DNA from 4 places in the Bradyrhizobium sp. USDA 4538 genome. Region 1 is predicted to be linked to each of the others. Evidence: riboswitches for the same ligand, from Rfam matches in the RefSeq annotation. Region 1 holds a riboswitch; each other region holds the start of a gene.
The links. A riboswitch is a leader RNA that binds a small molecule or an ion and turns the genes downstream of it on or off. The one in region 1 is predicted to bind cobalamin.
Positions count from the first base shown of each region.

Region 2: it holds a riboswitch for cobalamin, as region 1 does, so the genes downstream of both, metE (5-methyltetrahydropteroyltriglutamate--homocysteine S-methyltransferase) here and J2R78_RS09130 (ribonucleoside-diphosphate reductase subunit alpha) in region 1, are expected to answer to the same signal.
Region 3: it holds a riboswitch for cobalamin, as region 1 does, so the genes downstream of both, J2R78_RS19310 (TonB-dependent receptor) here and J2R78_RS09130 (ribonucleoside-diphosphate reductase subunit alpha) in region 1, are expected to answer to the same signal.
Region 4: it holds a riboswitch for cobalamin, as region 1 does, so the genes downstream of both, J2R78_RS21050 (TonB-dependent siderophore receptor) here and J2R78_RS09130 (ribonucleoside-diphosphate reductase subunit alpha) in region 1, are expected to answer to the same signal.

Region 1 covers NZ_JALJZE010000001.1:2,086,710-2,094,344, reverse strand. Annotated here, with positions in the region: gene J2R78_RS09145 (HrpF/NolX family T3SS translocon protein) at 1-721, opposite strand, end outside; gene J2R78_RS09140 (nodulation protein NolB) at 1,345-1,557, shown strand; gene J2R78_RS09135 (hypothetical protein) at 1,759-2,691, shown strand; cobalamin riboswitch at 3,094-3,309, shown strand; gene J2R78_RS09130 (ribonucleoside-diphosphate reductase subunit alpha) at 3,471-5,360, shown strand; gene J2R78_RS09125 (ribonucleotide-diphosphate reductase subunit beta) at 5,351-6,424, shown strand; gene J2R78_RS09120 (hypothetical protein) at 6,728-7,570, opposite strand.
Region 2 covers NZ_JALJZE010000001.1:1,278,934-1,286,568, reverse strand. Annotated here, with positions in the region: gene J2R78_RS05605 (nodulate formation efficiency C protein) at 215-1,063, opposite strand; cobalamin riboswitch at 2,403-2,603, shown strand; gene metE (5-methyltetrahydropteroyltriglutamate--homocysteine S-methyltransferase) at 2,705-5,050, shown strand; gene hemN (oxygen-independent coproporphyrinogen III oxidase) at 5,740-7,092, opposite strand; gene J2R78_RS05590 (hemerythrin domain-containing protein) at 7,621-7,635, opposite strand, start outside.
Region 3 covers NZ_JALJZE010000001.1:4,299,789-4,307,423, reverse strand. Annotated here, with positions in the region: gene J2R78_RS19325 (ABC transporter substrate-binding protein) at 1-411, opposite strand, end outside; gene J2R78_RS19320 (ABC transporter ATP-binding protein) at 618-1,391, opposite strand; gene J2R78_RS19315 (iron ABC transporter permease) at 1,388-2,431, opposite strand; cobalamin riboswitch at 2,544-2,742, shown strand; gene J2R78_RS19310 (TonB-dependent receptor) at 2,851-5,133, shown strand; gene J2R78_RS19305 (hypothetical protein) at 5,246-5,419, shown strand; gene J2R78_RS19300 (ABC transporter substrate-binding protein) at 5,624-6,616, shown strand; gene J2R78_RS19295 (hypothetical protein) at 6,635-7,635, opposite strand, start outside.
Region 4 covers NZ_JALJZE010000001.1:4,669,837-4,677,471, forward strand. Annotated here, with positions in the region: gene J2R78_RS21030 (ABC transporter ATP-binding protein/permease) at 1-108, shown strand, start outside; gene J2R78_RS21035 (hypothetical protein) at 261-653, shown strand; gene J2R78_RS21040 (amidohydrolase family protein) at 807-2,297, shown strand; gene J2R78_RS21045 (GTP-binding protein) at 2,299-3,228, shown strand; cobalamin riboswitch at 3,457-3,652, shown strand; gene J2R78_RS21050 (TonB-dependent siderophore receptor) at 3,759-6,035, shown strand; gene J2R78_RS21055 (PepSY domain-containing protein) at 6,038-7,537, shown strand; gene J2R78_RS21060 (tetratricopeptide repeat protein) at 7,545-7,635, opposite strand, start outside.

The DNA of each region.
Region 1 (7,635 bases):
AATAGCGGTAGAGCTCGCGCATGGCATCGGTCAGGGTCATGACCGATGGCTCACCATTTCCGGTCCCGTCGGATGGTATGTAGTTCTGCTCGTAGGTCCGCGCCCGCTGCTCTTGGAACGCGGCAACTTGGGGGTGGTGATCGGAAAAGCCGCAGAGATCGCCCACCTTGATCTTGCCGCCACAGCGGCCGTCGCCTTGCGAACCGATCGCATAAAAGAGCTCCGGGTCCTGTTGCAGCGCTTCGATCGCCGCCTTTAGATCCGGCGGTGTCGAGGGATCGTTGGCCAAATCTCCCAGGGACTTCCAATCAAGCGGACATTTGTCCTTGTGGCGGTTCAGGACAGAGACAATCTGCAGTTCCGCATTAGTCAGCGTGCCACCATTCCAGGTGATCCTTGAGCTTTGTACGGGTGCCTCCGCAATGATTGGGCTGCTCGCAGCACAGGACGGCTGTGGGTCATCCTGATATCCATCCAGTGCCGCCCTAATCTCTGGTGGAAGAATACTCCGCGTCTCCCGCGTGAGTTCCTCTGTCAGTTGCTGGGCTGCGTCTGTCGGCACCGGCTCCTGCGGTGCGGAATGATCGCTAGTCGCGTCCTTCGACGCGAGGCTGACCAACATCGCCTGAAAGCTGGAAAAGTCCTGCGCCGAAGAGGGCGGGGCGGGCATTCCGGGTAAAGCCACAGTTGAATTGGCGGTTGGCGATAGGTCGACTGACATTATACGTTCTCCGATTTAAGGGTGCACCACAAGACGGTCACCTAGTTGCGGCCCGAGATCGCGACGAACAAGGAGTGTTGAGCGGCAGAGTTCAACAGGTCCTACCACTTGCATCCTGTTGCTCGGTGCGCCTCCAGCGCTCAGTTCCGCGACCATCCATGGGGACACCGCCGTCTTCACGCCGTATGCTAGGACGGACAAGCTTTCGAGAAGCTGACGGCGCTCAGACGATTTCGACACGATTGATGACATGGCCTTGCCAGTAAGGCCGGACGGATTTTCAATGCCGGTGTCAGCTTTGTATGGTTGCGTTGACTTGGCCTGGTGCAATTCCCGTCTGCCGATCCGCAGCATTCGTTGATTTGGTCTAACGATCTCGCAAGATCTCCGGAGCATCTCAAGATGGGGCACTGGTTTCGCGCTCGATGATCATCAGGTGACGAAGGCTCGTCAGCTTTCGGTCAGCTTGCGTTTCTAGGGTGCTGGCCCATTCGCGCTCACGAAGGTGCCAATCTCATCACGTGACAAAACGGTTCTTCTCATGTTGCCTGCCGTTGCCTCGATCTCTCTCAACCCGGCTGAATGGTTCTCCAGCGGCTGTTTATCGGTGCGGGACCAGTTTCATGATAGTCTTGCGCAGGCAGCTTCGAAGCAAGGTGCAGCTTCGTGGGCCTGCCGCCTGGCATCCGGCAGGTAAACCGGAAGGTAGGGATCATTTCGATTCGGCCTTGACGAACCTGTGGGGTGTTGGCGATCGCGTCATTCAGGTTTCGCTCATCTCCAAGGGCGCCGGCGCCGTCAGCTTATCTCTGAATAAGCTTCTATCGGTGGGCTGAGCGGGCTGATGGTTTCTTCGCACAACAGCAGGATCGCTCGCGCCGCGACGCGCAGAGGGGGTGATGCGCTTGTTCACTTGCCACTTCTGCTACCGCATCGGCGGATGTAAGGGCCTACACCCTATATAACCAAAGTGCAGGCGGGTACGAAGGCAACAGCCGTCGAGCTGCTTGCAAATGAGAGGAGACATTGCGTTGCGGATAGATTTCTCGCGCATCAATCGGTCTAAAGCTGCATTCCACGATATTTATGCTTCGGATGATCCGAGGGCATATTTCTCGGTCCTCGGAGACCTGGATTATATGATACCGGACGTGGCTGAGCCGGTTGTGCGCCAAATACTGGCAGCGAAAGCTTCGGCCACCGGCCTCAAGCCCGTCGTGCTCGATGTTGGTTGTTCGTACGGTATCAATGCAGCGGTGCATCGCTTTCCGCTGACCTTCGCGGGCTTGCGTCACCGCTACGCCCGGCGTGAGATGAGAGCGATCAGCTCTGAGACATTGGTGAGTCTCGATCGCAGTTTCTATGCAGCCTGGCCTGATGTCGGGTTGGCACGCTTTATCGGCCTCGATGTGTCGGCAGCGGCGGTCAGCTATGCGAAGAATGTTGGCCTTTTAGAGCAGGGCATTGTCGCTGACCTTGAAAAGGAGGCGCTATCGATGGACAGCGCGCGCATTCTCCGCTCCGTGGATGTTATCATGTCGACCGGATGCATCGGCTACGTTACCGAGAAGACGTTCGGCGAGATTCTCGATGCGGCAGAGAAGCAACCATGGATCATCTCCTTCGTGCTACGAATGTTCCCATTTGAATCGCTCGCCGCGACGTTCGCAAACCGTGGTCTTGTGACAGAACGTCTTGCCGGCGCAACGTTTATCCAGCGTCGCTTTCGCGATGCTGAAGAATTTGAGAGCTGTTTGGCCAGCTTGGCGGCCCTTGGCGTGGATGCCACCGGCCTCGAATCGGAAGGGCTGTTTCACGCCGATCTGATCTTGTCTCGCCCCGAGGCGGATGCGCGCGCCATGCCTTTGGAAGACATTGTCACTGTCGCCAGCGGCAGGGGACGGCCGATCGGACCCCGTTACGTTCATGTTGAAAGTAAGGAGGGCTTGCAGGTCGCGCTGGAGCCGTGACAGGCGTGGGACCACTGTGCAGCGCGATTCGGTTCGGGGCTGGATGCAAGGCCATTCCGGTCGACGGCGCGCCAGAGCCGATGTTGTTCGCCCGCGAGTGGATAACGAATTCGTCCAGATGCCATTGGTCGCGGCGAGCAGGAGCGCTGCGAATCAAATCAAGCGTCTGGCCGAATTGCTCCTCTACTGACGCGCCGTTTCTTAGATTCCATCAATGCGACGTGCGAGCCAGGAATTCCCTCGACCTTTGCGCAGGCTTGACGGAAACCGGTAATGCAGCCCAACGGCATATCCAATCACCTGCAGCAGAAGCCGACAGCGGCGACAAAGTCGTCCGGGCTTCGGTATGTTTTTGCGTTTCAATCTGGATCTCCCCAGTTGACGAATCCCGGCGAGTAGTGCCTATGTCTAGCCAGTCACGGTCTTCTGGCCCCAACATTTTGTAGGTCGGAAGCTAAGAGGGAACCCGGTGCGCCGAACGGCTACTCCGGGGCTGCCCCCGCAACTGTAAGCGGCGAGCGGTTGTCATCATGGTCACTGGCGCAGCACAGCGCCGGGAAGGCCGACAGCCGCGGCGACCCGCGAGCCAGGAGACCTGCCGCGACTGAACGAAAGTCCTCGGGCGGGGTGCCCCGTTGGGTCGCTTGCAGCCGGAGACGTTTGACCGGTTTCCTCGCAAGTCATCCGCGCAGTCCCCCCCGCCTAACATCGCGGGGTTGCCGATGTCGCCGTCTTACGATTTCGATCAGCATGGTCATCTCATTGAGGAGCCGGCGCGCGTGAGGTCGCAGCCATTGCAGGCAGAGCCCAGCGCGCCTGAGTTGTGTCTTGTGCCGCCGCCGTCGCCGGCCCCGCTGCCGTACCCCCTTGCGCCATCGCCAAAGCCGGCCGATCTCAAGCTCGATCGGACGCGCGACGACCTGTTGACGCCGTTCGGCAAGCTGACGCTGAGCGACCGTTATCTGCTCGCCGGCGAAATGATCCAGGACATGTTCGCGCGGGTGTCTTGCGCCTTCGCGGATGATGTTGCGCATGCCCAACGTCTCTACGATGCGATGTCTCGGCTGTGGTTCATGCCAGCCACACCGGTGCTCTCCAACGGCGGCACGACGCGCGGCCTGCCGATTTCCTGCTTCCTTAACTCGGTGTCGGACTCGCTCGAAGGCATCGTGGGCACCTGGAACGAGAACGTATGGCTTGCCTCTAACGGTGGCGGCATCGGCACCTACTGGGGCAATGTTCGCTCGATCGGCGAGCAGGTGAAGGGCGGCGTTACCTCAGGCATCATCCCGTTCATCCACGTCATGGACGGCCTGACGTTGGCGATCAGCCAGGGCTCGTTACGGCGCGGCTCGGCTGCGGTCTATCTCGATATCCACCATCCCGAGATCGAGGAGTTCCTCGAGATCCGCAAGGCGTCCGGCGACTTCAACCGCAAGAGTCTCAACCTGCATCACGGCATCAACGTCACCGATGAGTTCATGCGTGCCGTAGGCGCCGGCACTGCGTTCGCTCTGCGCAGTCCGAAGACCAAGGAGGTTATCCGCGAAATCGACGCCCGCCAGCTGTGGCAACGCATCCTGGAGAACCGGCTGCAGACGGGGGAGCCTTATCTCTTGTTCATCGATACAGTGAACCGCGCGCTCCCCAAGCACCAGCGCGAGCTCGGCCTCAAGGTCTCAACGTCCAACCTGTGCAGCGAAATTACCCTGCCGACCGGCATCGATCATCGCGACGAGGAGCGTACCGCCGTGTGCTGCCTGTCGTCGCTCAACCTCGAGACCTGGGACCAGTGGAACGAGGAGCCTGGCTTCATCGAGGACGTCATGCGCTTCCTCGACAACGTGCTGACCCACTTCATCACGGTGGCGCCGGGCGTCATGAAGCGTGCCCGCTACGCCGCCTTGCGTGAGCGTTCCGTCGGCCTTGGCGTCATGGGCTTCCACTCGTTCCTGCAGGCCAAGAGCATTCCGATGGAAAGCGTCGTGGCCAAGTCGTTCAATCTGAACATGTTCCGGAAAATCCGTCGCGATGCTGATGCGGCATCCGTGACGCTCGCGCGCGAGCGGGGGCCGTGCCCGGATGCCCTGGAACGAGGCGTGATGGCCCGCTTCAGCCATAAGATCGCGATCGCGCCGACCGCCTCGATAAGCATTATCTGCGGCGGCACCAGCGCTTGTGTAGAACCCATCCCGGCCAACATCTACACCCATAAGACCTTGTCCGGCGCCATCTCGGTGCGTAATCGGCATCTCGCCAAGCTGCTGGCCGCCAAGGGCGCCAATACTTCGGCGATCTGGCAGTCCATCATCGCCGCCGAGGGTTCGGTCGCCCATCTCGACATCCTCTCGGAAATCGAGAAAGCGGTCTTTCGCACCGCCTTCGAGATCGACCAGCGCTGGATCGTCGAACTTGCCGCCGACCGCGCCGCGTTCGTCTGCCAGAGCCAGTCGGTCAACCTCTATCTGCCGGCTGACGTCGATAAATGGGATCTTCACATGCTGCACTGGACGGCATGGAAGCGGGGGGTGAAGAGCCTCTACTACTGCCGTTCAAAATCTATTTCGCGCGCGGCGTTCGCCGGCGCCATCGCCGATGGCGACAAGGCTGCGCCCCCGCAACCATCGCAGCAGCGCACCGACTATGAGGAGTGCCTCGCATGTCAGTGATCGATCCCTCGTCCGTCGATCCGCGTACGCTGATCGGCAAGCAGCGCGTCGGCCTCCTCGACTCGACCGGCAGCTACGACGTTGATCGCTACGCCTGGGCTTACGAGTTCTGGAAGCGCCAGCAGCAGACCCATTGGATGGGGGAGGAGGTGCCGCTCGGCGCAGACCTCAAGGACTGGGCGTCGGACCGCGTCACCGACAACGAACGTGCGCTGCTCACCCAGATCTTCCGTTTCTTCACTCAATCGGACATCGAGGTCGGCGACAACTATCTTAAGCGCTACATCCCGATTTTCCAGCCGCTCACCGTCCAGATGATGATTGCAGCTTTCACCAACATGGAGACGGTCCACATCGATGCCTATGCGCTACTGCTCAAAACGCTCGGTATGCCCAAAACCGAGTTCGAGGCATTCCGCGGCTATGCCGAGATGCGCGCGAAGGCCGACTACATGCACGAGTTCGGCGTCGGCACCGTGGCCGATGTCGCCCGGACGTTGGCGATGTTCGGCGCCTTCACCGAAGGCATGGCGTTGTTCGCGAGCTTCGCGATGCTGCTCAACTTTCCGCGCCACAACAAGATGAACGGTATGGGACAGATCGTAAGCTGGTCAGTGCGCGACGAGAGCCTGCATTGTGAGGGCATCATAAAGCTGTTTCACGAATGGCACCGCGAAACTGGCGCGGTGACGCGCTCCGTCCGTGACGATATCATCGACGTCGCCAAGACCATGGTGAAGCTGGAGGAGAACTTCGTCGACCTCGCCTTTGGCCTCGGCGAGATCGAGGGTATGAATCCCGAGCAGATCCATGCCTACGTCCGCTACGTCGCCGACTGGCGACTGACCCAGCTGCGGATTGCCCCGGTATTCGGCTTCTTCGAGGCTAAGGAGGGCGGGTTCATCCGGCTCAAGGCACATCCGCTGCCATGGCTCGTGGAGATTCTCAACGGTGTCGAGCACGCCAATTTCTTCGAGCAGCGCGCCACGGAATACTCCAAGGCGGCGAGCCGCGGCAGCTGGGATGGCGAAGACGGGGTGTGGGCAGCTTTCGGCCGGACGTAGTCATGCTGGAGCTAATCATCAAGGGCGATTGTGCATGTGACGATCGCGTTGATGATCAAGGCTGCCGACTTCGTGGCGTCGGCACAGCGGGACGGAGAGACTAAAACGACAGGAGGACGGCTGCGATCGTTCATCTCGAGCGTGCAGCTATTCTGACTTGACCGATTCTGTAATGATCAAGTGGGCTTAAACCAGGTGAATGGCAATATTTGCCGGCTGCGGGCCCGTACCAACTGCTGCTGCCGTCGCAATTTTTAATCTATCCGCTTCCAGGACGTGGCCCAGCCAAGGTACGGCCCGTCCCTAGCGGATACGCGGATCTTCCTCAGAGTCGGAGTCCAAAGATCTATTTTCAGCCGGCTCTTCAGGCCAAAGGGTTTGGTCCAGCGACGGTGTAAGACGAATGAAGCCCTCTTCTCTCCATTCGGCTGTGTGAGGCACGCCGAGAAAGGTAAAAACCTTTGTGGGGTGGTCCTTGCTCGGCTTCACTCCGCTGCGCTCAAGCATATCGATCTGAGCGGCTGTGGCCGTTTGGCCAGTGAAAACCCAGTAATCCTTGGCGAGACGTCCGTTCAGCATCCGGAACTCGGAAAGTTCTGGTGGTGCAGTTTCGGACGGACCAGCCTGAGAGGGGCCCGCTTGCAATGGCCGAGCGTGGGTGGGACCGGCGTGCGATGGCCCGGCATGGGACGGTCCCTCCAGCAGTGGTCCAGCGTACGATGGCCCAGCGTGTGAAGGGCCGGCCACATTCTGCCATATCAGATCCTGATCGACACCAGGATGTGCCTCGATCGCCTGAGCGATCGTCTGCTGGGGGAGATATTGCGGGCTTTCCGGTTCTGGCGCGACGTGCTCCGCGCTTGGCGTAAACGGATCATTTTCCCGATCCAAGTCCAGCCAGGGATGCGCTAAATCCAGGTACGGAGAATAGGGGTGACCAGCATCCAAGTACGGTGAATAAGGATGACCTGCGTCCAAATATGGCGAATAGGCGCCTCCCTGCAGGACCGGCGGGGCTGCGTGCTGTGGCAGAGCACCAGCTTGCGCGCCACTGAGCCGCTGCTCAAAGCCGGTCGCGTCCATAGACGGTTCTGGTAAGTCGGGCTCTGGCCTCGTATTCGCTGGACCGATTGCATTGAAATCCATCCTGTTACTCCTTTTCGATGATGGAGCGGATCGAGCGAGACATGCCCTGCGGCTCTGACGCAGCC
Region 2 (7,635 bases), 810 kb from region 1:
TGCGGGGAAGGCTAAATCGGTTCTCGTAAGCCGGCACGTGGTCGTCTGATCATAGCATCGATTTTCTCGCACAATGGGCCGCGAGCAACAGTGCTGTGTGCCTTTTCCTGTGACAAGCTGCGAGAGAGGCTGCCGGTCTGTTGCAAAGACAGAACAGCACACGTCAACGTTTCCGAGCGTGTTTGCTTTGGCCGCTACTCAGAGGCGCTCAGCGTCAAGGAGCTGCGCCGCGATCTTGCTCTGTGCGATCATTGGCCGAGGCCTTTCGCGCCCTCTCTATTGTTTCTCGTTCATTTGGCTCTATGCGATCGAACCAAGAGCCTGCAGGAAAGGCTGCGATACGTTTGGCAAAAAAAGATTGAGGCTCCCAATCTTGTCCTTCGCTTTTCTCGAAAGCGATGACGCCGTTGTGAGTAAAATAATGGGGCCCTGGGATCTTGCAGTTCACCAAAAGCAGAACGCGCCAAAGATCACCCTTTTTCGTCGGTTTGTCCTTCGGTTTCGCCACGTAATCCACCGCAACGGGCTCAATGATATGGCACCGGCCGTGCCGCAGTAGATTGCCGAGCTTGCCTTGTGCGGTCGTTACGAAGTTGAAGTTAACAGGATCGTGCAGAAAGCGAAGATTTGCGTCCCTTTCGCCATCGGTGACCTCACTGGCGATCAATGAGAGCGCAAAGGCGCGCCAGCCAAATTCAATCGGCTTGGCATATGGCGATGCAAGTTTGATCGTTCCGTCGGTCGCGATCTTCCAAGTGATTGCGTACTGTTCGTCTGATTTGTTGTCTTGATGCCTGGTCCAGGAAAAGTACACATACTCTGTTCGGTCAATTCCTTCAGCGACTCCCCACGACCGAGGGACGAAGTGAGCCACCTTCGAGACCTTGGAGATGATTTGTTCTATAGTCTCGCCGTCTTGCGCTCGCCACGTTGACTTGACCCTTTCGACAAGCGCGCTGTCATTGGCGCGAACGTTGCTGTTTGTCGCTGCCAGCCCGGCCAGGCAGATCAGCGATCGACCGAGACAGAACCAAAGCACGCGCGTTCCAGACATTCTCTTCATTGCGGCCGGCCCATCTGGTTCTCATGCACGCGTCAATTCCAAAGCGGACAATCTTCGACGTGCTCTACGAGATCGCTAGAAGTTAGCGGCAACGTGACGCGAGCACCTGCTGATGTCCCGCGCAAGCAGGCGCTGTCCCTCGATGTCACGCGCCGCTAACTTCAGTGGTCAGCCAAAGCTTCAACTTGCAATGCTGGACCAGCCCAGGAGGAGAAGCCTGGGCAAGCGAGGACTTGCATTCTTCGTGCCAGGCAATAGCAGGCAGTTCGCACCAGATTTGTGCCGCCTTTGTCGACTTTCCGACCTGCGCACCTTATTTATGTTGCCATTAAGCCTATTCGCAGCGACTTTCGTGGCTCATTCCTGTCACGCACTGGATCTTCGAGCAGCGCAGTTTTGAAAGCCTTGCTGCCAGGAGCCAGACGACAATTGGGTGCAGGTTTGCCGCCACCGAACCGGTGTGGTCCGGGGTCGTTGCCGCTGCTGCCAAGGTCGAGAGTGCCTCAGCCGGTTGTGCTTGGCGCTTTATGGCCAATAACGAGGCGAAGCCGCCCATCAGCGGCGAGCGATTTGGAATTGGCGCTCGCAAGTTCAAAAGTCAGGCAGACGATGGGACGATGGCATTCGCCGCTCGCGTGATGGCCCGCTATCGTGACCGGCGTCTATCTGTTCGTCGCCGTAGTCAACATTGGAGGAGCTGCGCTTCCATGCAGTCGTATCGACCGGGCAAGAAGGCCAAGCCTCGGGTTGAGCTAGCTTCGGCTTGAACTGCTCAAAACGTTCGAGAACATCTGTCTGACCGCCGGGTTCATAAGTGGCCTTGCTATCCAGCCGAACAGGCCGACCGCAAAGACGGCAGCAGCAAAGACGCTGAGGGCACTCCAAACAGCCATTTTCATTGCGAGCTACTCTTTTCGTTAGTGATTCACTATGCTTGCTTTTCGCAGTATCGCCAAAAACGTCCGCATGGCGCCTACCAGGATTGGTCGTAGATCAACATGCTCGCTGAGTACGCTGCCGGATTTAGCGTATAGCGCGCCTATTCACACTGGTTGTTGGTGGAGAAAGGGGGACGTAGCGAAGGCTCGATGAATGTTCGAAAGCTGGATCGCGTGAAGAGCGTCCTGTCTCGGCACCGTGACCTTCATCGCCCAGGCCGCATTCGTCTCTTCCATGATCTGACACGCGGTCCGACGCCAACGCGCCTCGCAGACGGTCACCCCGATATCTGTGATTGGAGAGTGCCTTCAACGTCGCGATCAAGAGTGGCCGTGCATCGTCAACACGTAGGAGACGTCGCAGCATCAATTTGAGAGGTTGACGGCGGAGTTGTCTTGCCGATAATCCAAGTCGTCGAGGTTCTCCGGTTCCTGTTTTATCCGGAGCTAAGAGGGAAGCCGGTGATGCCGGCGCTGCCCCCGCAACTGTGAGCGGCGAGCCGCTGTCCAACAGAGTCACTGAAGCCTGCGCGGCTTCGGGAAGGCCGGACAGTGGCGATGACCCGCGAGCCAGGAGACCTGCCCCGACAATATGTTCGTCCACGGGCGGGGTGTCCCGGTGGTGCGCCAAGCAGCCGTCGCTCGCGCGACGTCTCCTGCCTGCGTCCGCCATGGCCTTTGCCCCCAACATGGGGTTAACGCTATGTCTCTTCTCTCACTTCCGGTTGCCACGCTCGGGACGCCGCGCATCGGTCCAAGACGCGAGCTTAAACTCGCGCTCGAAAGCTATTGGGCCGGAAGAATCAGCGAACAGCAATTGCTCGAGGACGCAGCCGGCCTACGTGCGGCGAACTGGGCGCGCCAGAAATCCCTCGGTGTCACCATCATTCCGTCGAACGATTTCTCGCTATACGATCAGGTGCTCGACACCAGTGTCATGGTCGGCGCTATCCCGGAAGTCTATGCCTCGAAAGCCGAGCCTGCTTCTCTCAAGACGTATTTCGCCATGGCACGCGGTTCACAAAGCGGCAGTCAGGATGCGAGTTGCGGTCACGGACCTCGCGGCTATGGCGCACCCGCGCAGGAGATGACCAAGTGGTTCGATACCAACTACCACTACATGGTTCCGGAATTTCATCGGGGGCAGACTTTCAGACTCTCCTCTCGCAAGCCTATCGAGGAGTATGAGGAAGCCAAGGCCCTTGGCTTTCAGACGCGCCCTGTCCTGATCGGTCCGGCCACTTTCTTGAAGCTAGGCAAGAGTGCGGATCCCGCGATCCAGCCACTGTCACTCCTGGATGACCTGATACCGATCTATATCAAGGTTCTGCAGGAATTGGCCAAACGCGGAGCAGAATGGGTTCAATTTGACGAGCCCTGTATGGTCCTTGATCTGGATCAGGGGGCAAAAAAATCTTTGCTGCATGCCTATGACCGGCTCGCCAAGGAAGGGCCGGCCATCAAGATCATGGTTGCCAGCTATTTTGGCCACCTTGGCGACAATCTTCACACCGCCTTGCGCCTACCTGTTGCCGGCCTGCATGTCGATCTGGTTCGGGCGCCGGAGTTATTGGATCAGATCATTGCTGCCGGGCGAAGTGAACTCGTCATGTCACTCGGCGTGATAGACGGTCGCAATGTGTGGCGGACGAATTTGTCGGCGCTGCGCCAGCGGCTCGATCCCGCCATTGCGAAGCTCGGCAAGGATCGCGTACAGATCGCCCCATCCTGTTCGCTGCTTCACGTGCCGGTCGATGTTGAACTCGAAACGGAACTTGCCTCCGATGTCAAGAGCTGGCTTGCGTTCTCGGTTCAGAAGATTCGCGAGCTTGCGACCTTGGCACGGGCACTCGCAGGCGATCAGGATGTTGCCGACGCTCTTGCGGAATCGGAGCGCGTTACCACCCGCCGCGGAACTTCCCCGAAGATCCGTGACGCCAATGTCGCCGTCCGGATGAGTGCGATCAATCAGACCATGCGACGGCGCGTCAGCCCATTTGCCAGCCGTGCCGAGATCCAACGCAAGCGCTTCAAACTGCCGGCGTTTCCGACCACGACGATCGGATCGTTTCCGCAGACCGCAGAGGTGCGTAATGCCCGCGCGGCGCACGCGAGAGGCTCGATGAGCGACGGGCAATACGACAAGTTTCTCAAGGAGGAGACTGCGCGTGTTGTCCGTTGGCAGGAGGACATTGGCCTGGACGTGCTCGTGCACGGCGAGTTTGAGCGCAATGACATGGTGCAGTACTTCGGCGAGCAACTCGCCGGCTTCGCATTTACCAAAAACGGCTGGGTACAATCCTATGGCTCGCGCTGCGTTCGGCCACCGATCCTGTTTGGCGACGTCTCGCGGCCGAAGCCGATCACCGTGGACTGGTGGCGCTACGCGCAATCACTAACCAACAAGCCGATGAAGGCGATGTTGACCGGACCGGTAACGATTTTGAACTGGTCGTTTGTTCGCGATGATATTCCCAGAAGCGAGGCCTGCCGCCAACTTGCGCTCGCGATCCGAGACGAAGTCAGGGATCTCGAGAATGCGGGTGCGACCATGATCCAGATCGACGAAGCAGCGCTGCGCGAGGGGTTGCCACCGCGTCGATCGGAGTGGGCGGCCTATCTCGACTGGGCCGGGGATTGCTTCCGCATCTGCTCATCGGGCGTCGCCGATCAAACCCAGATTCATACCCATATGTGCTACTCGGAGTTCAACGACATCATCGATGCGATTGCTGCAATGGACGCCGATGTCATCTCGATCGAGACCTCGCGCTCGAAGATGGAATTGCTTGACGCGTTTCGGAACTACAAATATCCAAATCAAATCGGGCCGGGCGTGTACGACATCCATTCTCCTCGCGTGCCCGAGACAAGCGAGATGACGGGACTCATGGCGTTGGCTCGCAAGCGGCTGCAGGACTCGCAGCTCTGGGTCAATCCGGACTGCGGCCTGAAGACGCGGAAATGGGAGGAGGTTCGCCCAGCACTGGTCAACATGGTCGCTGCCGCCCGCGAGCTGCGCGCTGGATCCGCTCCCGTCGACCGTTGAGCCTTGGCCTGTTGTCTCTCGTCGAGAAAGCCGATCGCTTGTGGGACTTTGCGCAGTCGGTGATCGTGAGGGGACTTGGGGAACGAAAAAGCCCGGCCGCCTTTAGCGGCCGGGCGAAGTGTGTCCGGGAGGAGCGACGCTCTATGCATCGCACCGACGTCCATCGGCGGAGGGAGGACAGCCGATGGTTCGATCACGGCGAGGGCATCCGCCGAAAATCTGACCACAGTTAAAACAAAAGCTCAGCGGAGCTCAATTATGCCGTGGTATGCCGCCGATATTGCCTGGGATTAAAAATCTACACTAAGGTTTGTCGCTGATGAGTATTTTCGCAACGTGTTGCCGAGTTGAGCGACGTGGGCGGTAGTCGGGCCGTCATGGGCCGGCACCAAAGCGCACCTTGGTAGGCGTTCCTGCCGGAAACGGTGGGCTAGATCAACGCGACTATACGAAACTGCCGACGGAAAAAGAATGAGCGGGCTTGCTATTGATGCAGGCCCTGCTTACGCCAGTCTTGGGTCCGCGGGTTCCAAGCTTTGGTTGGGATCTTGTACAGCTTGGCAGACGAGCGGCGAACGGGATGCCGATCGGCGTGCTCTTCAGCGGTGTGATTGGTCGTCATCCTAAAGCATAGCCCAGTTGCGGGGATACTGAGCTCGGATTCTGAAACGCTGGGTTTCGCTTAGTCGCTAGACCGCATGACTATGTGTAGCGCCGGACCTAAGGAGGTGAGCGTCGAAGACTGATGCGACGCACCGGGCCAGGAACTCTGCGCCCTGGGCTACAGTGAGCCGGCCATCATCAATCGCCACGACGCCATCGGCGATAAGGCTGCCGAGACGAGAATGATCGACAACGGCTAATCTCGGATCTCGGCCGTAACGACGGGATGTCTCGGAAAGATCAACCGCAAAGTCGCACATGATTCGCTCGATGATTTCGGCGTGGAAGCGATCGTCATCGGTCAGTAGATAGCCCCTTGCGATGGCGAGCCGATCCTGGGAGATGCGAGCAAGGTAGTCCTTGGTCGAGACCGCGTTTGCGGCAAACCCCTGTTGCATACGGCCGATGGCGCTGGCGCCCAGACCAATGAGGACGTCAGCGCAATCGTCAGTATAGCCCTGGAAGTTGCGCCTCAGCCCGCCTTCCTGCCTCGCTAAGGCGAGATTGTCGTTCGGCAAGGCGAAGTGATCGACGCCTACGCGAACGTATCCAGCATCCACCAAAGCTCCCGCGATGGTTTCGGCCTGGAGGTGGCGCGTGACGCTGTCGGGTAGGCTGGACGCATCGATCCTGCGTTGATGTTTCTTGAACGAAGGAATGTGCGCGTAGCCAAAGGCCGAAAACCGGTCCGGATGAAGCTCGAGGCACTTGGCGACGGTGTCGAGGCACGAAGCGACCGTCTGCCGGGGCAGGCCATAGAGCAAGTCGAAATTGATCCGGCCGACGCCGGCGCGGCGTAACCGATCGACCGAGGTCGCGGTCTGTCCGAAGCTCTGCAGACGATTGATGCCGTGCTGAACAACTGGATCGAAGCTCTGGATACCAAGGCTCGCCCGGGTGACCCCGCAAAAGCCCAGCGCCTCGGCCATCGGCTCGCTCAACGTGCGTGGATCGATCTCTACGGCGATCTCCGCATCGGGCAGGACAGCGAAGGAATGGCGCAACGAACCGACGAGATCAGCAAATGCTTCAGGTGTCATGATCGTCGGGGTACCGCCCCCGAAGTGGATATGAGAGATCGGTTGCCGTCGACCAAACGTTTCTGCAACGAGGTAAGCTTCAGTCCGCAGTCCCGCTGCATAGATCGCGATCGGCTCCTGGCGTTTCGTGACAGACGTGTGGCAGCCACAATACCAGCACATCTTTCGACAAAACGGCACGTGAACGTAGATCGATGCGGATTGCTGGGCGTCCAACGACTTGAGCCACGTTTGGTAGTCGGATTCGCAAACCGATGCTGAGAAATGGGGGGCCGTCGGATAGCTGGTGTAGCGTGGCAGCCGGTGCTGCCCGTAGGAGTCTGCCAAGTCCGGTCGCATTCGGATGCCTTTCTTCCTCCTTGGGCCAGATTACCGGACACGCAGCAGATAAGCTTTGCGCTGGCTCAAATATCGCGTCGGACGATCGTGGCCATCATGCCGAAATTGGTAGGGCATGCCCGTGGCGTATGCATCGCACTTTGGGACGCAATGAGGCGCTCGCCCGGCCGCAATGAGCAGCATCTATCCGCGCGGGCCTCTGTAGTTCGTTGGTGATCAAATCCGGTCAGCGAACCGAGCCGCAATCGGTTAAGGTCATTCCCTGTGCTGGCCGGAGCGCTCGACGAGCGGCCGCAACCATCCATTCCGATCGGTCGGCGTGGGGTTCGTTTGGCGCGTGATCAGCGTGGCGTAGGCCAAGCCATATTGCCATTACCCTAGCGACGCACAGGTCATGGAACCTGCCGGACCCGGAGTGTATGGATTTCGGCGGCCGTGCGCAGCGTATGCGCGCCGGGAAGATTATCATCTTCATTTCAACAGGACGATCATGACGTCCACTTCCCATCGTGACACGTCGGCGATCAACTACGGTCCATCGGC
Region 3 (7,635 bases), 2.2 Mb from region 1:
GCGCGCGATCTCGGCCTCTGCGCGATCGGGATGCTGCACCACATCGCCCATCGCGCGGATCTGGTTCTTCACCTCGTCCAGCGTGCGCGGCACCGTGAATTCGACGAGGTGCAGCCCGTGGGCCTTCAACAGATCACGGGTCGCGCGCTTGTCGAACAGGCTGACCACGACGAGGTCGGGCTTGAGCAGCAGCACGTCCTCGGCCTCGCCGGACAGGCGCGGAAAGTTTCGCGCCTTCTCCGCGGCCCAGGATTGCCAGTCATCGCGCGAGAAGCGGCTGAGGCCGATGATCTGGTCCGGGTCGGCCAGCGACAGCACGAGCTGGTCGCTGCAGACATTCATCGAGACGATGCGCGGTCCGGCGGCGAACGCGGCGCCGGCGGAAATAAGCCACAGCAGTATCGCGACCACCGCACCAAGATGAAGCGAAGCGAGATGGCTGCCACGCTGAAGGTGCGCCCCCTCTCCCGCTTGCGGGAGAGGGTTGGGGTCGGGGTCGTGCCGCAATGAACGCTCTTTGAGTGGAGAGAGCCCCCACCCGCTGCGCTCTTCGCGCGCAGCGACCTCCCCCGCAAGCGGGAGAGGTGAACTGAGCTCGTGGTGAGGCCGTGGCCACATCACACGTCCGCCCACGGCACGATGACGACCTCGCGCTGAAATTCGGCACGATAGGCGCTGATGCGGAACACGCTGGCGAGGACGCTCTCCGACAATGCCTCGACGGGCGCGCCCTGCGCGGCCAGCCGCCCCTCCGCGAGCACCAGCACGTGATCGGCAAAGCGCGCGGCGAGTCCCAGGTCATGCGTCACCACGATGACCAGCACGCCGGTGTCGGCAACGTTGCGCAGCTTCTGCATCACGTCGATCTGGTGGCGCGGATCGAGCGAGGCCGTCGGCTCGTCGGCGAGGATCACGGGCGCCTCCACCGCGAGCACCCGGGCCAGTGCGACGCGGCTGCGCTCGCCGCCGGAGAGTTCGGTGACGCGGCGATCGCTGAACTCAGCGACGTCGACCGCCTGCATCGCGCGCAGCACCGCCTCCACATCCGTCTGCGACAGCCGCGCCGGATCGGTCGCACCGTGCGGATAGCGGCCGAGCGCGACGATATCGCGTGCCGGCAGCGGCCAGTGCACCATGTGGCCCTGCGGCAGATAGGCGAAACGTTTCGCGCGCTCGCGCAGCGGCAGCGACGCCAGCGCATCGCCGCCGATCCGGATCTCGCCGCCCGACGGGATCAGCCCGGCCAGCGCGCGCAGCAGCGTGGTCTTGCCGGCGCCGTTCGGCCCGACCAGCGCGACTAGATGGCCCGATGGCAACGACAGGGAGACATCGTGCAGCACCTTGCGGCTGCCGAGCGAGGCATTGAGCGCGGCAGCCGAGAGCAGCGTCATGCCACGCCTCCGCCGAGCGCGCGGCGTTCGCGCATGATCAGATAGAGGAAGAACGGCACGCCGATGATCGAGGTCAGCACGCCGACCTTGATGTCTGAGGTCGAGGGAATGATGCGCACCGCGATGTCGGCGGCGAGCAGCAGCGCCGAGCCGGTGAGCGCGCTCGGCACCAAGAGCCGCGCCGGATCGTGACCGATCACGGGACGCATCAGATGCGGCGCGACGAGGCCGATGAAACCGATCGTGCCGGTGACTGCGACCGCGCCGCCGACGCCGAGCGCCACGCCCGTGATCACGAAGAGCCGCAACCGCCCGACGTCGACGCCGAGGCTCTGCGCCGCCTCCTCGCCAAGCGTCAGCGCGCGGAAGGCGCTCGCCTGGCTGAGCAGGATGGCGGCGCCTGCGATAATGAAGGGCAGCGCCAGCGCGACGTGCTGGAAGCTGCGGTCTTCCAGCGAGCCGAGCAGCCAGAACGCGATCTCCAGCACCACGAACGGATTGCTCGAGAGATTCATCACCAGCGCGGTCGCGGCTCCCGCAAAGCTCGAGATCGCGAGCCCGGCGAGGATCAGGATCAACAGCCCGGCATTGCGGCCGGCGATCGCAAGCAGCGCGAACACCGAGCCGAACGCGGCGATGATCGCCACCACCGGCAGCGCGTAGGAGCGCACATCGGCGAGGCCCAGCGCGATCACCAGCACCGCGCCGAAGGCGGCCGATTGCGGCGCGCCGAACAGCGACGGCGAGGCCAGCGGGTTGCGCAGCAACCCTTGCAGCGCCGCGCCTGACAGCCCAAGAATACCGCCGATCGCGAATGCCAGGATGGTGCGCGGCAGGCGGATCTCGCGCACGATCACCTGCGCCACATCGCTGCCGCCGCCGAACAGCGCCTCGATCACCGCGAGCGGCGACAGCCGCACCGGCCCGATGCCGAGCGAGATCACCAGCAGCAGCAGCACAAGCGCGAGCAGCGCCGCGGTGGCGCCCCACCGGCGCCGCGCCGCGACCTCGGCCGCCAAGGCAAAATCCTGCACGCTCATCGGATCCATGCTCTTACAGCGATCGTCGTGGCAGACAAGCGACACTCGACAAAAACCGTGGCCGCACGGCCATTGCCCGACTTCCGCCGGATTGACTTTGCTACCCGGCCGAACCCTAGATGAACATGACGGTTCTTTCATGAGATGAAAAGGGAATGCGGTACGGGGAAACTTCCCCAACGCCGCGGCTGCCCCCGCAACTGTATGCGGTGAATCCTTCGTCACAGGCCACTGGGAATCTCGGTCCTGGGAAGGCGACGAAGGGTAACGACCCGCGAGCCAGGAGACCTGCCGTCAGCCGTGGTCACACGCGATGCTGCCGGTCGGGGAGTACAGGCATGAGCTTCACCTGATGCTGTGAGCACGATGGTGAGACTGGTTCGCGGTGACGTGCCACTGACGTTGCCGAGGCCTTTCTTATGTTCTCCTTCCCTTTCCATCGGCGGCGCCGCGCGCTTCTGCTCGCGTCGACGATGATCGCGCCGGCGACGATGCTCGCGCCGGCATTCCTTGTCTCCGCAGCGCGGGCGCAGCAGGCACCCGCTCCCGATCAGCTGCCGGCGATCGAAGTCACCAAGCCGGGCGACCAGAACGTCACGCGCGCCAGGCCGGCCGCTGACGAAGCGCCGGCGCCGCGACGCCCGGCGCCGGGCACCTCGCAAGGCAACAATACAGGCAGCGGAGCCGGATCGGGCACGACAGGGACCGGTGTGGCCACCGGAACGGGCGGCACCGGCGGCCGCCAGTTCGCCGGCATTGTCGGCACCTCCTCGGCCGTGATCACCGCCGACGACATCGCGCATTCGCCGGTGCAGTCGTTGCCCGAGATCCTCGCGCAGGTGCCGGGCGTGCAGCTGCAAACGCCCTATGGCGGACCGAACGGCGCCAAGACGTCGGTCGACCTGCGCGGCTTCGGCGCGTTCGCGACCGACAATACCCTCTTCCTGCTCAACGGCCGCCGCCTCAACGACGTCGACAAGGCCGGCTTCGACCTCACCACGATTCCGCTCGATTCGATCGAGCGCATCGAGATCACGCGCGGCAACAGCGGCGCGGTGCTCTACGGCGACAACGCGGTGGGCGGCGTCGTCAACATCATCACCAAGACCGGCGTCGGCGGCCCGCCGACGACGATGCGGGCCGAGGCCGGAGTTGGCTCGTTCAACACCCGCATGGCCGCGGTCTCCGCGGCACTCAATTCCGGCCCGTGGTCCACCTCGTTCTACGGCAACGGCATCAAGTCGGACGGCTACCGCGTCAACAATGCGCTCGACCAGCGCAACGCCGTCGGCAACATCAACTACACGACGCCGGATCTCACCGCCTTCCTGACCGTCACCGGCAGCGACCAGAAGCTCGGCCTACCCGGCGGACGGCTGGTCGATCCGTCGATCGGCGTGAACGAGCTGCTCACCGATCGCCGCGGCGCCGCGACGCCCTTCGACTATGCCAACCAGCAGACCGCCAGCGTCACCGCCGGCTTCACCAAGACGCTGATGAACGGCGTCGACCTCATCGTCGACGGCGGCTGGCGGCAGCGCGAGACGCAGAGCGGCTTCTTCGGCACGGTGCCGACCATCAGCTTCGCCTCGACCTACAATGACGCCGCGCTGCAGACCTGGTCGCTGACGCCGCGGCTCAGCGTCAAGAACGTGATGCTGGGCGTGCCGTCGACGATCCTGACCGGCATCGACTATTACGATTCGACCTTCCGCGAGGCGCGCGGCGCCTATCAGGGCGTCGACCCGTTCCACATCTACAGTATCGAGCAGCAGTCCGTGGCCGGCTATTGGCAACATACGCTGGGCCTGTTGCCGACGACCGACTTCTCCTACGGCGCGCGGGTTCAGAACACCAGCATCTCGGCGCGCGATCGCTACGACCCGAATGCGCCATTCGCATTCGACACCCAGGCGGCACCGCTCGACAGCAACGAGACGCAATACGCGCTGCATGTCGGCATCGAGCATCGCCTGACCGACACTTTCTCGGTGTTCGGCCGCGCGGCACGCGCATTCCGCACGCCTGATGTCGACGAACGCGTCGCGTCGGGTCCGTCATTCGACCCACTGACCTTCGCCCCGATCCCGCAGAATTTCCAGCTCAAGACCCAGACCTCGCAGGATGTCGAGGGCGGCTTTCGCGTCAGGACCAACCGCTTCCAGGTCCAGTCCAGCGTCTATCTGATGGATCTCGAGAACGAGATCCATTTCAACCCGGTGCTGTTCTTCAACACCAACCTCGACCCCACCCGCCGCTACGGCTCGGAGACCAGCGCGGCGCTCAAGGTCAGCGACAGCGTCACCCTGCGCGGCGGCATGGCGATCACCCGCGCGGTGTTCCGCGAAGGCATCTGGGCCGGCAACGACGTGCCGCTGGTGTCGCGCTACACCGGCAATCTCGGCGTCACCTGGAATATCTGGCAGAACTATCTGGTGTTCGACGCCACGGTGCGGGCCTGGAGCTCGCGCATCATGGACAACGACCAGGCCAACACCCAGAGCCGGATTCCCGGCAACGCCACCGCCGATATCAAGCTGAGCGGGCAAGTTGACCGCTTCTTCTGGTCGCTGAGCGTGAACAACCTGTTCAACGCGCTCTATTACGACTACGCCATCGCGAGCACGTTCACCGAGGGCCGCTTCTCGGCCTACCCGCTGCCCGGCCGCACCTACATGGTAAAGGCCGGCGCGACGTTCTAGAGCATGATCCGGTGGGGCGGGTGTGCCCCGCCGCACCGTCTCCGAATATTACAAACGCACGGAAACTGGGGTAGAGTTCCGGCAGCTGATTTGACCCGCGCAGGGGAAACGCATGGCCAAGGCCGGGAAGCAGACCAAGGGCGGCACGAAGACCAAAGACAAGGCCGACGACAAGTCGAAGAAACCTCCGCCACCCGCAGCGCTACAGGACGACGAGTACTACGAGGACGGCGACATCGCCACGCCGAAGCTCGACCGCTACGGCAATGATGACGAGCCGTTGTGAGGCGCGGCGAAGATCGATCGACCGATCCCGCGCAGTCGCGCGCGGCGGCCTCGTAGGTTGCGAACTACCGAGCCCGGCTCATCCTCGCCAAGCAGACATTAGGTCGCAGCGAGGTCATGGGCCGGACCACCCTTCCGGATTGGTTGCCCACCCCCTGAATGCTAGGCTCGCATGGACGCTGGGTCCTTGCTGGGGGGCGGTGCCATGAGATTTGCGAAGGCAGTGCTCACGGTCTTCTGCATGATCGCGTCGATGTGCGACCCGTCCGATGCGCAACAAGCTCCCAGGAAAGTAGGAATCCTCGTCAACGGCGGCCCGTCGCCGCTCTTCGATTCCATCAAGAAAAATCTTCTGAGCGACTTCGCCGACCGCGGCTATCTCGAAGGACGCGACATCGTCATCGAACCGCGATTTGCCGAATCGAAGCTCGAGCGCCTTCCGGGCCTCGCCTCGGAGCTGGTCGGTGCGAATGTGGATGTTATCCTTGCACTCGGCGGCCCGGCGTCGGTGGCGTCGCAGAAGGCCACGTCGACGATCCCGGTGATCTTTGCGATCGTCACCGATCCGGTCGCGTTGAAGCTTGTCGCCTCGATGGACAAGCCAGGAGGCAATGTCACGGGCCTCACCAACCTTGATCAGCAGCAGGCCAGCGACCAGTTCAAGCTTCTGAAGGAGGCATTCCCCGGGATCACGCGCGTTGCGATTCTCAGTGATCAAACGATCCCCGGCGCGGATGAACGCGGGCTCGCCCCGATTGACCGCGCCAACGAGGCCGCAGCCAAGGCGCTGGGGCTGGAGCCGCAAATCGTGAAGGTCAAGGGTGCGGACGATCTGGAGGCCGCGATTGCCGGGATGGCAAAGGAGCGCGCGGAGGCGCTGCTGGTCCTTGAAGTGCCGGTGCCCTGGAGCAATCGAAAACGAGTCGGTGAACTGGCCATCAAGAACCGCTTGCCGGCAATGTTTCCCGGCGGCCAGGCGGACGCGGGCGGGGTGATTACTTATGGGGCCAACGTCGCCGATACATGGCGCGAGTTTGCGACATTCGCCGACAAGATTTTCAAGGGCGCGAAGCCGGGCGACCTGCCAGTCGGCGTCGTCACCAAGCGAGAGCTGATATTCAATCTCCAGGCGGCCCAGGCCGTGGGCGTCGAGATTCCACCGGAGCTCTTGAAGCGCGCAGACAAGATCGTGCGGTGAATTCGCGCTGGAGGGATACTAGCGGAAATCGCCGTTCTCGATCGCCTTGATGCTGCCGCGATCGAGCAGATGCGCGCCAAAGCCGCCGCGCGCCAGCGATGAGGCGATCTGCGGTGATGCCAGCAGCAGCACTGTCGTCATCGCCAGCGGCACGGCGCTGAGCCAGTCGAGCCGCACCGGCGTCAGCTCTTCGCTGCTTCCCCGATAGTGCCCTTCGCCCGCGGCGATGCGGCCGCATTCCCGGATCAGGTCACGCCGCGTACCATCGCGCGACGCACTGCCGAGCAGCGCCTGCATCGCCAGATGCGTCCGCACGCCGGCGCGGCCCTCGGGCAGCGGCGCCGGAGTCTCGCCGCGCGAGACGCGCAGCAGCAGATCGACCAGATCGACGCCCGACTGAAAGGCGTTCATCGGCTCGACCAGCCGCGGGTTGCAGTCGATCAACAGCGGCGTCGCGCTGTCGAGCGGCATGATGACGTCGACCGAGAGCGCACCGTGCCAACCAAAATGCGCGCCGATGGTCTCGAGGCCGGCGCGGATCGCCGGCCGGCTCACGCTCTCCTTGATCGCCTCGCCGCCGCCGACACCGGCCGCAATCTGGCGGTAGGCATGGAAGCCGACAAGCGTGCCGTGGCAGAACACCGACTGCGCCTTCTCGACCGTGCCGGTGATCAGATCCTGCGCCAGCACCTCGCCGGCAAAATCGCCTGAGGACTCGAGGTCGTAGAGCGCGCGATTGAGATCACCAGCATCGCGCACGAACCAGACACCGCGGCTGGCGGTGCCGACCGACGTCTTGACAACGGATGGAAACCGCACCGCCTCGCGCAGCTCCTCGGCCGAGTTCACGATCCGGGTCGGGGGCTGCGGCAGCCCGAGCCGGTCGAGCAGGCGGCTGAAGCCGGCCTTGCTGTGCACGGCGCGATAGCTGGCGAAATCCGGCAGCGCGAGGCCGGCACGTGATGCCAGCCCCGCCGCGGCGCGGGCGAACAGAAATCCCTGTTCATGGATCGGCAGCA
Region 4 (7,635 bases), 2.6 Mb from region 1:
CTGGTGATGGACCAGGGCAGGATCGTCGAGCAGGGCACCCACGCCGAACTGGTCGCCGCGGGCGGACTCTACGCCCGGCTGGCCCGGCTGCAGTTCGAGGGGATCTGAGCGAATTGGGCCTCGGCGCGCTCCGCCTATGCGATTCCTATGCAATCGGGCGCGCGCTCCCCTCGAAAACCTATTCCCGCGCAAGGATATTCGCGCCGCGCCCTACCTCCCTCGACAGCCGAAGGAAGTCAGGCGCGCGGGGTGTTCGACTGATGCGCGAGAATGCGACCGAACCGGAGAGCAAGCTGCTCCGTGCCTGGCAGCTTGCCGTGCTGCGCTTCGCAGTGACGCTCGACGACGACGATCGGATGCACGCGCTCGGTGTGGCCGGCGAGGTCGACCGGCTGGGCGGCGCGGCCGATGACGCCTTCCACTTCTTCCGCAGGACGACCGCGGAGCTGTGCGCGGCGATCTCCGGTCAGGGCGCGGATCAGGATGCCGTCATCCGGCGGTTCCTGGCGCAGATCGACAATGTCAGGCTCAAGCGTGCGGTCGAAGCGGCGATAGCCAGGGACCGCACGCCGCCGAAACTCGTGGCGAGCCGCGTGAAGCCCGGCGCCGATCTCTGGCGCGGGCTGCCGTCGCGGCGTGCAACCGGAACGTAGGAAGGGCCTCACTCTGCAATCGCCATCACGGCGCGGCGGATATTCCGTCACAGCATGTCGCCACAACCCTGGCCGGCTTGCTGCGATCAGTGCGATGCGCTTCTCTGTGCTCGACAGGAGACCGGTCGGTTTCGGAATGCGGGGAGTGGCGAGATGGGTGGCTTGGTGATCAGCGGCGGCCGGGTGGTGGATCCGGCCAGCGGGATGGACGCGATCGGCGATGTCGCCGTCGTCGACGGCAAGATCGCCGCGGTCGGCACCGGCCTCGGCGGTTCCGAACGGCAGATCGACGCGACCGGGCTCGTGGTGGCGCCGGGCTTCATCGACCTGCACGCGCATGGCCAGACCATTCCAGCCGACCGCATGCAGGCGTTCGACGGGGTGACGACCTCGCTCGACCTCGAGGCCGGCGTGTTGCCGGTCGCGTCCTGGTACAAGCGCCAGGCCGAGAAGGGCAGGGTGCTGAACTACGGCGCCGCCGCCAACTGGGCCTTCGCGCGCATCGGTGCGATGACCGGCTCGAATTCGGAGAGCTCGCTGGAATCGTTTGGTGCCGCGATGCGCGATCGCCGCTGGATCGAAAACGTCGCGACCGAAGGCGAGGTCGGCGGCATCCTGGAGCGCCTCGCCAACGGACTGAACGAGGGCGGCATCGGCATCGGCATTCTCAACGCCTATGCGCCGGGCGCCGGCGTGCAGGAATTGACCGCGGTGTGCCAGCTCGCGGCGGATCATGCGGTGCCGACCTTTACCCACGTCGCCTACATGTCGCGGATCGATCCCGAGAGCGCGGCCGAGGCCTATATCCGCCTGATCGGCTACGCGGGCGCCACCGGCGCGCATATGCACATCTGCCACTTCAACTCGTCGAGCAAGACCGATATCGAACGCTGTGTTGGGCTGATCGCGAAAGCGCAGGCGCAGGGCCTGCCGATCACGGTGGAGGCCTATCCCTACGGCACCGGCTCGACCGTGCTGGCGGCGACCTTCTTCAGCGATCCGAAATTCGAGGAGCGCAACGGCCTCGGTTATGATTCGGTGCAGCGCGTGACCGACGGTCACCGTTTCGGCAGTCGCGAGGAGCTGCTGGCGGCACAGGCCGAAGAGCCCTCGACCTTGGTACTGTGGCATGTGCTCGACATCGAGAACAACGCGCATCATCGCGATCTGCTCGACATGGCGGTGCTGTATCCGGGCGGCGCAATCGCCTCCGACGCGATGCCGTGGACGCTGTCGGACGGCCGTCCCTACAGCGGCGACGCCTGGCCGCTGCCGGACGATGCCACCTCGCATCCGCGCTCGGCGGGCTGCTTCACCCGCTTCATCCGCGAATGGGTGCGCGAGCGCAAGAAGGTGTCGCTGCTCGAGGGCATCCGCAAATGCGCGCTGATCCCGGCCGAGATCCTGTCGGCGAGCACGCCGGCGATGCGGGCCAAGGGCCGGCTGCAGGTCGGCGCCGACGCCGATGTCGTGGTGTTCGACTACGAGACGTTGAGCGATCGCGCGACCTTCTCCGCGATGAATCGTCCGGCGGAGGGCGTGCGGCATCTCGTGGTCAGCGGCCAGCCGCTGATCAGCGATGGTGTGCTCGATGTCGCGGCGCGTCCCGGCCGGCCGGTGCGCCGGCCCGTCACCGGAGGCTAATGTGCCGGTCCCGATCCTGCTGGTCGCGGGCTTTCTCGGGGCGGGCAAGACCACCGTCGTCAACCATCTGCTGGCGCATGCGCAAGGGCGGCGCATCGCCGCCGTGGTCAACGATTTCGGTGCGATCAATATCGACGCCGAGCTGATCGCCGGCGCCGGCGACGGCGTGGTCAGCCTGAGCAATGGCTGCATCTGCTGCACACTGGAGGGCGACCTGCTGCGCACGCTCGCAACCTTGCTGCGGCGTGATCCGCGTCCCGAATTCATCGTGATCGAGACCAGCGGGATCGCCGATCCCGCCGACATCGTGCGCAACCTGATGGATCCCGTGATCTGGAAGGAGGCGCCGCTGGAGACGGTGCTGTGCGTGGTCGACGCGACGCAACCTGCGGCGATGCTGAACGATGCGCTGCTGCGCTCGCAGCTCCGGGCGGCGGATGTGGTGGCGCTGAGCAAGGTCGATCTGACTGACGCCGCTGCGTGCGCCGCGATCCGCGACGCCGTGCGCGCGGCGCGTCCGGCGGCCGTGGTGGTTGATGCCTTGCATGGCGAGGTGCCGGCCGCGCTGCTGTTCCCGACGGACCTCGATCATGTGCCGGCTCCGCGCGAGACCGCGCCGCGACGGCCGGCGTCCGATCGCTTCGAGACGCTGAGCTGGACCTCGGAGCGGCCCGTCGTGCTGCCGCGCTTGCAGCAGGCGATCGGCAGACTGGCGCCGAAGCTGGCGCGGGCGAAGGGATTGTTCGAGACGGTGGAGCAGCCCGGGCGGCTGACCGTGCTTCAACTCGCCGGCGGCCGCGCGACCCTGGCTGCGGGCGGCGTGCCGTCGCCCGGCGTGCCGCGCACGCGCATCGTGTTCATCGCCGAGATGGGTGCGCTGTCGCGCGCGGAGATTGATGAGGTGATGCAGGGATGTGTCGAGGCTCAGTGACGCGAACCTACGTTTCCCGTCATCTTGAGGAGCCGCGAAGCAGCGTCTCGAAGGATGAATCGGCCACCAGCCGGGCCGTGCATCCTTCGAGACGCGCGTGCCGCGCTCCTCAGGATGACGGGTTGCCTTTCGGCGTCAGCCCTCGACGTCGCTGTGTCATCGCCGCAGCAGCATCTCGCAAAGCATGTGTGCGACAATCGCATCGAATTGACAGCCCTGCAGCCAGCACCTATCGTTTTTGCCGACGGTTCCCTTCGGGGATCAAAAGGGAATGCGGTGCGAGGGTAACCCCAATGCCGCAGCTGTCCCCGCAACTGTAAACGGCGAGCCTTTCGTCAAATTGCCACTGGGCCATCGGCCCGGGAAGGCGTCGACAGGCGATGACCCGTGAGCCAGGAGACCTGCCGTCAGTCGTGGTCACACGCGAGCACATCGGGCGGGGGCGTCCTGGTGGGATCGGAGCACTGCCTTTTGGGCAATGCGCCAGTCCGCGTTCGCGGTGACGTGCCACGTTACCGCGAGTCCTTTTCATGTCTCCGTCCTCTCCCGTTGCGCGCAAATGGCGCCTCGGTCTTCTCTGCTCCCTGTCATCGCTGCTGTTGCCGGCCGAAGGCTCGGCACAAACGCCTCCACCAACCAGGCTCGATCCGATTGAGGTCGCGCCTTCCGCTGTGGCAAGGCCGAAGCCCGCGGCGCGAAGCCGTGCCGTGGCCGCCGCGGCGCGGCCGAGGCCCGCGACGATCGCAACAACCGGCAACGCGCCGCGCGTCGCAGCGTCGGGCGTACCGGGATCGGCATCGCCGACGCTCAATGCCACCACGCAGGGCGGCACCGGCAGTCGTCTCAATCTGACGCCGCTGCAGACGCCGGCCAGCGTCGAGATCATCACGGCGCAGACCATCGCTGAACGCGGCCAGCATAATGTGCTCGATGCCGTCACCCAGGACGCGGCTGGCTTCATCGCAACGCCGGCACCCGGCAATGGCGGCCTGTCGTTCAGCACCCGCGGCTTTGCCGGCAGCAACTCGGTGATGACGCTGTATGACGGCACGCGCTTCTATATCGGCTCCGGCACGCTGACGTTCCCCTACGACACCTGGTCGACGCAGCGCATCGAAGTGCTGCGCGGCCCGGCCTCGGTGCTGTACGGCGAAGGCGCGATCGGCGGCGTCATCAACGTGATCCCGAAGAAACCGCTCAATACGCCCTACAACGAGGCCGAAGTTTCGCTCGACAGCAACATGACCCGGCGGCTCTCGGTGGACAGCACCGGTCCGATCAATCCCAATGTGTCGTACCGCATCAACGCCACCGGCAACATGTCGGACGGCTGGGTCGATCGCGACAAGACCTCGAACGCGGTGGTCTCCGCTGCCGTGCGGGTGCAGGCGTCGGACAATCTGGCCTTCACGCTGTCGGAGGACTACGGCGACCGCAGCCCGTCGCGCTATTTCGGCACGCCGCTGATCAACGGTTCGATCCAGGATGCGCTGCGCTTCAAGAACTACAACGCATTGGACAGCGCGATCCGCTATCAGGACAGCTGGACCCAGTTCAAGACCGAGTGGGACGTCGCCGACGGCATCAAGGTCAACAACACGCTGTATTACCTGACCAGCGAGCGGCACTGGCGCGACATCGAAAACTATACCTGGAATCCGAAGACCCGGCTGATCGATCGCGCGAGCTACATCGAGATCTTCCACGACCAGAAGCAGCTCGGCAACCGGATGGATGCGACCTTCAGCGGTCACGTGTTCGGCCTTGCGAACCAGGTCGTCGCTGGCTTCGACGTCAACCGGATCGACTTCACCCACACCAACAACTCGCCCTATGGCGGCGCGTCGTCGGTCAATCCTTACGTGTTCGATCCGGGATCGTTCTTCGCGACGACGACGGCGACCACGCCGGGCTTCAATGCGATCGTCAATCAATACGCGCTGTTCGCCGAGGATCGTCTCTTGCTGACCGATCAGTTGTCGCTGGTGACCGGTGTCAGGTATGACCGTCCCGAGGTGGATCGCACCGACTACAAGACGCCGGCGAACAGTTTCGAGACGGCGCTATCGGGCACCAGCTGGCGCGCGGGGCTCGTTTACGAGCCGATCAAGAACCTCGCGTTCTATGGCCAGTACGCGGTCGGCGTCGATCCGGTCAGTAATCTGATCTCACTGTCGACCACGCAGAAGACGTTCCAGCTTGCGACCGGCAAGCAGACCGAGATCGGGGTCAAGCAGTCGTTCTGGGGCGGCCGCGGCGAGTGGACGCTGGCTGCCTACGAGATCGTCAAGACCGGGCTCACGATTCCCGATCCCGGCAATCCCACCGGCGGCCTGGCATTGCAGATCGGCCAGCAATCATCCCGCGGGGTCGAAGGATCGATCGGGCTCGCACTGAGCGACGGCTGGCGCGTCGACGCCAATCTTGCACTGCTGCGCGCCAGATACGACAACAACAGCCAGGTGGCCGGCGGCAAGATCGTCAGCTTCAACGGCAATGTCCCGGTCAACGTGCCGCAGCAGGTCTCGAACGTCTGGCTGACCTGGGACTTCGCGCCCAACTGGTCGGCCTATGGCGGCGTGCAGATCGTCGGTGCGATGTACTCCGATCTTGCCAACACCCAGCTGCGGCCAGGCTACAACGTGGTCAATGGCGGCGTCAGGTGGAAGCCGGATGACCGCACCACGGTCGCGTTCCGCCTCTACAATCTGTTCGACAAGGCCTACGCGGTGACCTCGAACGGCACCGGGCAGTGGCTGCTCGGCATGCCGCGTACCGTCGAATTGTCCGTCAGCGTGAAGTTCTGACCATGCGCAACGCTCTGATCCGGCGCGGGCGGCGGTGGCTCTATATCGTCCATCGCTGGATCGGCATTGCGACGTGTCTCCTGTTCGCGATGTGGTTCATCTCCGGCCTTGTCATGATGTACGTGGCCTTTCCGCGCCTTACCGACAGCGAGCGCCTCGCCGCGCTTCCTGTCATTCCCTGGAGCAAGGTGCAGCTCGCACCCGATCGCGCGATGGCGATCGCAGGTGTCGAGCGTTATCCGCGTGATTTGCGGCTTTCGATGATGGACGACACGCCCGTCTATCGGGTGACCGGCTGGAAGGCAGGGGCGATCACGATTTCGGCGACCGACGGCAGCGTGATCGACCGGATCACGCCGGACCAGGCGCTGGCCATTGCCGCTCATCATCCGCATGCCGTGCGGCCTCGCTTGATCGAAACGATCACGCGCGACCAATGGTCGGTGACCGCGCGCTTCGATCCGTTGCGGCCGCTCCATCTGATCGACCTCGGGGACGCCGATGGCACCGAATTCTACGTTTCCTCGCGCAGCGGCGAGATCGCGCTCGACACCACGCGTTGCGAGCGGATCTGGAATTGGCTCGGCTCGATCCCGCACTGGATCTATCCGACCGTGTTGCGCAAGGACGGCCCGCTGTGGCGGGATGTGGTGCTGTGGATCTCGGGTGTCTGTCTTGTCGTCGCGATCACCGGCTTCTGGATCGGCGTCCTCCGCCTGCGGCTGATGCGCCGCTACGCTGATGGCGCCGTCTCGCCCTATCGCGGCTGGATGGCCTGGCATCACATCGCCGGCCTGATCGGCGGCATCTGCGTCTTGACCTGGATGTTCAGCGGCTGGCTGTCGCTCAATCCCGGCGGCGCGTTCTCGGCACGCGGCATCACCCGCGAGATTACAATCGGCTACAGCGGCCATGAGACGCCCGACATCGTCGCCGGCTTCCAGTCGTCGCCATCGATGCCGGCGGTGGAGGCCCGCTTCGTCTGGATCGGCGGACACCGGTTAATGTTGCTCGACGACGGTAACGGCGGCCGCAGCATCGCCGATCCTGTGACCGGTGCGCGGATGACCCTCTCGCGCGACGAGATCATCGCTGCCGCCAGACACGCAATGCCCGGCGCTGCGATGACATCAGCGCGGCAGCTCGATGAACCCGACGCCTACTGGTACACGCTGCACCAGACGCGCGAGCTTCCCGTATTGCGGATCGGCTTCGACGATCCCGCCCACACCTGGCTGCACATCTCCCCCGTCACCGGCGAGATCCTCGACCGCAGCGACGACAGCCGCCGGTCCTACCGCTGGCTGTTCAACGCGCTGCACAGCCTCGATTTCCCGCTGCTGCTGCGCATCTGGCCGGCGCGCGACGTCGTGGTGTGGCTGCTGTCGGCGGCTGGTACGATTATCTCGATCAGCGGGATCGTGATCGGCTGGCGCCGGTTGCGGCGGCGGAAGGTACGAGGCAGGCGCGTGTCGGCGAGCCTCGTGCGCACACCCCCGTAAGCCGCGATTACTTGGCGGTCAGGTGCACGTCCGGCGCCGGCCGATCGGGTGCCCATTCCAGTGCGAACCGCTGTCCGGCAATGATCTCATAGGTCGAA